2 regions of the Paenarthrobacter sp. CC6 genome follow, and region 1 is predicted to be linked to the other one. Evidence: riboswitches for the same ligand, from Rfam matches in the RefSeq annotation. Region 1 holds a riboswitch; the other holds the start of a gene.
What was found. Region 1 has a riboswitch for thiamine pyrophosphate ahead of thiD (bifunctional hydroxymethylpyrimidine kinase/phosphomethylpyrimidine kinase). Riboswitches for the same ligand answer to the same signal wherever they lie in the genome.
Positions count from the first base shown of each region.

Region 1 (4,279 bases):
CTGCATTCGTTGATATCGGACGCGGCCGCAATGCGGTGCTGTACGCCGGTGAAGTCAACTGGGATGCAGTGAACCTGGAGGGCCAGCCGCGCCGGATCGAGAATGCGCTGAAGTCCGGCGACTCCGTCCTGGTCCAGGTGACCAAGGATCCGGTGGGTCACAAGGGTGCCCGCCTCACAAGCCAGATCTCACTTCCGGGCCGCTACCTCGTGTACGTGCCGGGTGGATCCATGACCGGCATCTCCCGCAAGCTGCCCGACGTCGAACGCAACCGCCTCAAGCGGATCCTGAAGGACCGCCTGCCGGAAAACGCCGGAGTCATCGTCCGTACGGCCGCTGAAGGTGCCTCGGAAGAAGAACTGACCCACGACATCAACCGTCTGCGCGCGCAGTGGGAAGGTATCGAAGGGCAAGCTTCCTCCACCAAGGTGCTGGCACCGGAACTGCTTTACGGCGAACCGGACCTCACCATCAAGGTTGTCCGTGACGTCTTCAATGAGGACTTCTCCAAGCTGATCGTCTCCGGTGACGACGCCTGGGACACCATCGAGGCCTATGTAACCTATGTTGCCCCCGACCTCGTGGGCCGCCTTGAAAAATGGACCAAGGATCAAGACATCTTCGCTGCCTGGCGCATCGACGAGCAGATCCACAAGGCCCTGGAACGCAAGGTCTTCCTGCCATCCGGTGGCTCGCTGGTCATTGACCGCACCGAAGCCATGACGGTGGTGGACGTCAACACGGGGAAGTTCACCGGCAGTGGTGGAAATCTGGAAGAGACAGTTACCAAGAACAACCTTGAAGCTGCCGAGGAAGTCGTTCGCCAGCTTCGCCTGCGTGACATCGGCGGCATCATCGTCATCGACTTCATCGACATGGTCCTGGAATCCAACCGCGACCTCGTTCTCCGCCGCATGGTGGAGTGCCTGGGCCGCGACCGTACCAAGCACCAGGTTGCTGAAGTAACGTCACTGGGCCTTGTCCAGATGACCCGCAAGCGCATGGGCACCGGTCTCCTTGAAGTCTTCGGTGAGCAGTGCGAGCACTGCGCAGGCCGCGGTGTCGTGACGCATGACGAGCCCGTGGAGCACCGCCGCGCCAACACCGTGGCAGCCGAGCAGCACCGTCCGCACACCGAAGCACAGCAGTCCACAGCCCGCACCGAGCGCAAGCGTCGCCGCGGCAAGGGCGGCGCCCAGGGAACGGTCGAAGCGCCGGCCCAGGTCCATTCGACGCCGTCCGCCCCTGTTGCGGCACCGGCAGCACACCCGGAAGCCCAGGACCCTGCCCGTCAGGCAAAAGCCGAAGCAACCCGGGCTGCACTGGCGACGATTGCAGCGGCCGCGCATGCCGCCCACCTTCACGATGACGAGCTCCACAAGGCAGAGGAGCAAACCCGGGCGGCCGGGGAGCATGGTCCCGACGCCGGTTCGGTCTCCGCTGCCCCGACGGCTCAGGAAGCCGCGGCACACGACGCCGCTGTCCGCGAAGGCCGGGCTACTCCAGTGCTGCGTTTTGGCGGCGAAGAGGTTGCCTTGCCTTTCGTTGAACACCACGATGAGCCGCAGGCAGCCCAGCCGGCCATGAGCCTGGACCGTCTGGCCGAAGCTTTCTCGCACCTTGGCGCGGCACCGTCGCCTGAGGACCGGAAAGCCAAGGAAGCTGTCGAAGCCCCGAAGGCTGCGGACACCCCGACGACTGAAGCTCCGGCTCCGGCCGCAGACGAAGCCCCCTCAGCATCGCGGGGTCGTCGTAGCCGCCGGAACCGCAGTGCAAGCAGGGCCCAAGGCGCGGCCAACGAGACCACTGTTGAGCACCACGACGTGACCGCTACGGCCGCGAAGGGATCGGCGCACGAGTCCAAGGCGCCTGCGGAGCCGGTCAGGAAAGCGGCCCCGGACGAACCCATCATCCTGGGCGTCGGCGTACCGGCCTCCGAACTCTAACCGTTTGTGACCGCACCAAGGCCCCGCAGTTCCGCTACCAGCGGGAATTGCGGGGCCTTTTGCTGTCTGCCGGTGCGCTAGGCTGGGGGACTGACACGGGGTGCCAGGCGATGGGCCAGGCTGAGATCCAAACCCGTTGAACCTGTCCGGTTAGCACCGGCGAAGGGATGTCCTCATGGCCGCATTGTCATCTTCCGCTGTTTATCCGCTGGCGGAGGACCGCAGACGAACCCCCCGGGTACTTAGCATCGCGGGCTCCGACCCGTCCGGAGGAGCCGGAATCCAGGCTGATTTGAAGAGCATCGCCGCCCACGGTGGATATGGCATGGCTGCCATTACGGCTTTGACGGCCCAGAACACCCTGGGTGTCAGCGGTGTGCACGTACCACCCGTGGAGTTCCTGCGCCAGCAACTGGACGCCGTCAGTACCGATATCGTCATCGACGCCGTGAAGATCGGGATGCTCGGCGACGCGGCTGTTATTGACGAGGTGCGCAGTTGGCTCGAATCGGTGCGCCCCGCCGTCGTGGTTCTTGATCCCGTGATGGTGGCCACCAGCGGTGACCGCCTGCTGACCGAATCCGCAGGGGAGGCCCTTCGTTCCCTGCTTCCATTGGCGGACCTGATCACGCCGAACCTGCCCGAGCTTGCCATTTTGCTGGGGGAAACCGAGGCTGCTGATTGGGCATCGGCATTGGAGCAGGGCAAGCGACTGGCAGCTGAGTGCGGAAACACGGTCTTGGTCAAGGGCGGTCATCTGGCCGGCTCGGAATGCCCCGATGCCTTGATCAACACCAGCGGGCTGTTGCGGCAGGACGTCATCGAAGTGGCAGGTCCAAGGATTGCGACCCGGAACAGCCATGGCACTGGATGCTCGTTGTCGTCCGCCTTGGCTACCGTCCAGGCGCGCACGGGCGACTGGGAGGCCTCACTGCGCGAAGCGAAACCGTGGCTGCTCCAGGCCCTGAGGAGCGCAGGGGAGCTGGAAGTGGGCCGGGGCAACGGGCCTGTGGACCACTTCCACCACCAGCGCGTCCTCCAGCCTGGCGGATTTGCTGCCACTTTGTGGAAGGAAGCCATCCCGGAGCTTGAAAAAATCCACGGCCTCAACTTCATCCAGGAACTGCAGTCGGGGCATTTGCCGGAGCCGGCGTTCAGCTACTACCTTGCGCAGGACGCCATCTATCTCAATGGCTATTCCAGGGTCCTTGCCCGTGCAGGTGCGTTGGCGCCCACCGAGGAAGAACAGCTGTTCTGGGCCAGGAGCTCACGGCAGTGCCTGGAAGTTGAATCGGAACTGCACAGGAACTGGTTGAGCTCCCGTGAGGCTTCGGGCGTCACCGGACCGGTCACCAAAGCCTATGTGGACCATCTGCTGGCAACGACGGCGTCAGGCAGCTATGCGGTGGTCCTCGCGGCGATCCTGCCCTGCTACTGGTTGTATGCGGAAGTGGGTCAAAAGCTCCACGCCGCGTTCGTCGAGGCCGGGGCCTCCGGCGGGCATCCCTATGCGGACTGGCTGCGGACGTACGCCGACGAGGACTTTGCCTCCGCCACAAGGATGGCGATCAACTTCACAGACGCGGCGGCCGTTGCCGCTTCCGGGCGTGAACGTGCGGAGATGCTTGAGGCTTTCAGGCAGTCCTGCCGCTACGAGACGGCGTTCTTTGATGCTCCGCGGCTCTACACCCAGGGTGGCCCGGCCTGTTGAATCGGGACTGAACCGGGATGAAAAGCATGGCTTGTCCCGCGCGTCGCGGGCGTGATCACGTTAATCGCCGCCAAACCCTGTAGGCTGTATGGGCACGGTGCCGGGAGAGTCCGTTACACCTCGTGATGCAAGTCACGGGGTAGCCTCCGGTCCCGGCCTCATTTGCAGCTGAGGGTCAAACTAGCGTAATCTTGATCTTCGGTGCTTACGCCAACACTTGGGTTATGCCCCTTGGAATTGTTCATGGGATGACTCGCGGACTTCGAACAGAAGTCCACGGCGTTGAGGCACAGCGCGAACCAAGCCTGATTCCGGTGACAGGTTCCGCACGCAAATTTAGTTATAAACGTCGAGAGAAGTGAGTACCCAAGTGGTGTACGCGATTGTCCGCGCAGGCGGCCGCCAAGAAAAAGTTTCCGTTGGAGACTACGTAACGCTTAACCGCGTCCCCGGTGGAGCCGGTAGCACGCTTGAGCTGCCCGCCTTGCTCCTGGTTGACGGCGACAAGGTCACCTCCGCAGCAGCGGAACTGGCCAACGTCAAGGTTACTGCTGAGATCCTCGAAGACCTCCGTGGTCCGAAGATCGTCATCCAGAAGTTCAAGAACAAGACCGGCTACCGG
Region 1 is NZ_JARDAN010000006.1:362,851-367,129, reverse strand. Features, by position in the region: gene PV760_RS06500 (Rne/Rng family ribonuclease) at 1-1,946, shown strand, start outside; TPP riboswitch at 2,033-2,131, shown strand; gene thiD (bifunctional hydroxymethylpyrimidine kinase/phosphomethylpyrimidine kinase) at 2,122-3,657, shown strand; gene rplU (50S ribosomal protein L21) at 4,028-4,279, shown strand, end outside.

Region 2 (4,279 bases), on a different contig from region 1:
CGGCCTGCCGGTCTCGCCGGCGGGAGCAGCGGTCGGGGCGCTTCTGCTCCACGGCTTGACCGGCTCGGGGCAGCGGCTCAGGACCTGCGCGTCGGAAGCGTGCAGGTGGGTGTTCTACGACAGTTCACGGTCCAGGACCCGGACCTGGTGCGACATGAACACGTGCGGGGCGCGGAGCAAGATGCGCCAGTACCGCGATCGGCTCACCTGAATCTGATCCGATCCGGTGGGTGGGCTGCGGCATCTGCAAGCCCCGACTCACCCCTGTCGCCACAACCTGCCGATACCCCGACGGTCTGCGTGCCTGGGACTGTTGTTTGGAGAACCGTTACGCGGCGGCGTCCAGGGCTTCGAGCAGCGACTTGGCTGCCGCCGTCGGATCTTCCGCCTCGGTAATGGCGCGAACGACGACGATACGGCTGGCGCCCGCAGCGAGCACCTGCTCGACATTGCCGAGATCGATTCCGCCGATCGCAAACCACGGCACCTCCACGGCGCCGCCGGTGGTCTCCTCCGCGCGCCTGATCGCTTCCGCGGCATATGTGACCAGGCCGGTTCCCACCGCTTCGCGGCCGGGTTTGGTGGGGGTCGCCCAGACGGGACCAACGCAGAAATAGTCCAGCCCAGGCTCGCCCGGCGAAGCCGTGATCGCGGCATTTACCTGCTCAGGCGTATGGGTGGAGAGACCAATCGAAGCGGGGCGGGGAAGGAACGTGCGGGCAATCTCCAGCGGGAGGTCCTTCTGGCCCACATGGAACACCGGAGCCCCGGAAACACTGGCAATATCGGCCCGGTCGTTGACCGCCCAGAGCCGCCCGTGCCGTTCTGCGACGCCACGCAGGATCGCCAGCAATTCCAATTCCTCGGCGGCTTCGATCGTCTTGTCACGGAGTTGGATGATGTCCACCCCGCCCTGGAACGCGGCGTCGGCAAAGTCTTCAAAATCGCCTTGGCGCTTGCGCGCATCAGTGCACAGGTAGAGGCGGGCGCTGGCGAGGGCAGAGTGCTGGGTCATGGAATCCACAGTAGTTCCTCTAAACTGGGCACGTACTGCGGGAGCCGTGACCTACGTCTTTATGACCGTCCGGCTGAGAGGGCTTCAGAGCCGACCGCTTGACCTGATCCGGCTAGTACCGGCGTAGGGAAGGAAACAGATGGCAGAAGCCATTCACGCGGATGTTGCCGTTATCGGCGGAGGCGTCATCGGACTGGGCATCGCCCACCAGGCTCGGAAGCTGGGCCGCTCCGTAGCACTCATCGATCCGGCGCCCGCCACCGGTGCGACATTTGCTGCTGCCGGAATGTTGGCGCCCGTGAGCGAGCTGCACTACCAGGAAGAAGACCTCCTGGAGCTCATGCTCGGGTCATCCCGGTTGTGGCCCTCGTTTGCCGGCGGCCTTCACCGGCCTGTGGAAGCTACCGGATACCGGACGACGCCGACCCTCGCCGTGGGTGCCGATGCCGCCGACCGCCGCGCGCTCGCGGACCTTCGCACTGTCCAGCTCGCGGCGGGCCTGGGGGTCGAACCGTTGCCGTTGCGGACCGCCAGGGAACGCGAACCGCTCCTTAGCCCGCAAATTTCCTGTGCCTTTGATATCCCCGCCGATCACCAGGTGGATCCCCGGAAGCTGGCGGAGTGCCTCATGGCAGGGCTGGCCGCGCATTCATCCGGCGATGGCACGTGGGTAGGCGGCGCCAGGGAAGGATTTGCCGTTGCAGAGTCCGCGCACGGCCTGTTGTGGGACGGGGACCAGGTAGCCGGAGTGGAGCTCGAATCCGGCAAATCCGTCGTGGCCGGCGAAACCGTGGTGGCCAACGGGCTGGGCGCCCCCGCGCTCGCCGGCCTTCCTGAGGGTCTTGAACTTCCGGTCAGGCCGGTCTACGGGGACATCCTCAGGCTTCGGGTCCCCGCGCACCTCCAACCGCTGCTCACTGCCACTGTTCGTGGCATGGTCCGCGGGGTGCCCGTTTACATCGTTCCCAGGGACGACGGAACCGTAGTCATCGGAGCTACCCAACGGGAGGACGGCTTGTCGGCGGCCTCCAACGCAGTCTCTGCCGGCGGGGTTTACCAGCTCCTTAGGGACGCCCAGGTACTGGTTCCCGCGGTGGCCGAACTTGAACTCCTGGAAGCAACTGCGCGCGCCAGGCCAGGGACTCCGGATAACGCTCCGTTGCTGGGCCGCGTAGCCGGTTCAAGCGGGGACATCGCGGGCATGATTGTGGCCACCGGGTTCTTCCGGCATGGCGTCCTCCTGACCCCCGTGGCCGCCATGATCGTGGGGGAGCTGCTCACCGGTTCCCCTGATCCCCGCTGGTCCATCTTCCGGCCCGACCGTTTCAGTGCAACCGCGCGTCGCTCTCAACTCCACAGCAAGGAAACAGTATGAACATCAAACTCAACGGCGCCGTCCACCAGGTTCCCGCCGACGCCTCCGTCAGCACGCTCGTCACGGCCGTCACCGGCCGCGTACTCGACCACCGCGGACAGGCGGCCGACGGCGGGAAGCTGGGTGTCGCCGTCGCCCGCAATTCCGAGGTGGTGCCGCGCAGCCAGTGGGCGGCTACTCCGCTGGCCGACGGCGATGAACTCGAACTCGTTACCGCAGTACAGGGAGGCTGAACCATGACCACAGCAAGCACCGAAATCCGTACTGACGCCTTGGTGATCGACGGCGTCGAATTCGGGTCCCGCCTGATCATGGGAACGGGAGGTGCGCCGAGCCTGGACGGGCTCGGAGCCGCGCTCCTGGCATCCGGAACCGAGCTCACCACCGTGGCCATGCGACGCTATTCGCCGGCCGAAACCGGTTCGCTGTTCCAGCTGCTGGTGGACAACAACATCCGGGTCCTCCCGAACACCGCAGGCTGTTTCACGGCGAAGGACGCCGTGATGACGGCGGAACTGGCACGCGAGGCGCTGGAGACCGACTGGGTCAAGCTGGAAGTAATCGCGGACGAGCACACGCTGCTCCCTGACGCTGTTGAACTGGTGGACGCCACCGAGCAATTGGTGAACCGCGGCTTCAAAGTGTTCGCCTACACCAACGACGATCCCGTGCTTGCCCTCCGCCTCGAGAACCTCGGCGCCACGGCAGTCATGCCGCTGGGCTCGCCCATCGGGACCGGCCTGGGCATCCTGAACCCGCACAACATAGAACTCATCGTGTCCCGGGCCTCCGTGCCGGTGGTGCTGGACGCCGGGATCGGAACAGCTTCCGACGCCGCACTTGCCATGGAACTGGGCTGTGACGCGGTCCTGCTGGCGACCGCAGTGACCCGCGCGCAGAACCCTGTGCAGATGGGTCAAGCCTTCAAACACGCCGTCATCGCCGGTAGGCTGGCCAAACAGGCAGGCCGGATTCCGCGTCGTGAGCACGCCTTGGCGTCCTCGGCCATGGAAGGCCGGGCGGAGTTCTTCTAAAGCCGGGTTTCTCCCGGGCCGGGTTCCCCGCAACGAAGGAGCAACCATGGTTAACAGGAAAGAACCGGTGCCCCCGGCAGCGGTCGAAGCCGCGCTCAAGGACCTCCCGGGTTGGAAGCTCCAAAACGGCCTCGTAACCGTTTACAAGACGTCGACGGCGGCCGAGGCTTTGGCCCTCATCGCGGCCATTGGACAGATCGCCGAAGAGCAGAACCACCATCCGGATCTTGACTGGCGGTACAACAGGGTCTTCCTGCGTTACGTGTCCCATTACGCCGGCGGACAGGTAACCCAACGCGACCTTGCTGCTGCCGCCTCCGTAAGTGAGGCAGCATCGGCCACGGGTGCCCTCGCTGAGCCGGGTCGCTATCCGGGCGCCGAGGGCCCTTAAACAGCAGTGACCATCACCCGTGGGTGATGGTCACTGCTGTTTTTCGAGCCTAGAGCCGCAAGGCCTTGGTCAGCGCCTCAGTATCATGCTTGGTGCGGGTCCGTCCCAGATAGACCACAATGCCCGCTGCCGCTGCACTTCCGAGCACGATTGGCAGGACCCAGGGGATCCACGTCGCCCCCGGCTGGTAGCCCAGTCCGGCACTGATGAAAGCAATCCAGCTCAGGGTGCCAACAGCGGCCGCAATGCCTGCGGGCAATGCAATCCCGTACCTGCTGTGCCGCTTATCGGTGGCCCACACGATGAAACCGGCAGCAACGGTGGCCAAAACCACGATGACAAGAGAAAGCATGAGACTCCTTAGCGGACGAAGGCGGGACGGTGAACGCTAGAGGGCGCCGAAGCCGACCCGGCGGACTTCCTCGGCGCCGATTTCCACGTATCCCAGTACGTTGCCCGGAACG
Region 2 is NZ_JARDAN010000008.1:314,596-318,874, reverse strand. Features, by position in the region: gene PV760_RS10140 (CGNR zinc finger domain-containing protein) at 1-211, shown strand, start outside; gene thiE (thiamine phosphate synthase) at 329-1,015, opposite strand; TPP riboswitch at 1,043-1,162, shown strand; gene thiO (glycine oxidase ThiO) at 1,155-2,390, shown strand; gene thiS (sulfur carrier protein ThiS) at 2,387-2,623, shown strand; gene PV760_RS10120 (thiazole synthase) at 2,627-3,424, shown strand; gene PV760_RS10115 (4a-hydroxytetrahydrobiopterin dehydratase) at 3,471-3,815, shown strand; gene PV760_RS10110 (membrane protein) at 3,865-4,167, opposite strand; gene PV760_RS10105 (DUF3107 domain-containing protein) at 4,204-4,279, opposite strand, start outside.
Region 2: it holds a riboswitch for thiamine pyrophosphate, as region 1 does, so the genes downstream of both, thiO (glycine oxidase ThiO) here and thiD (bifunctional hydroxymethylpyrimidine kinase/phosphomethylpyrimidine kinase) in region 1, are expected to answer to the same signal.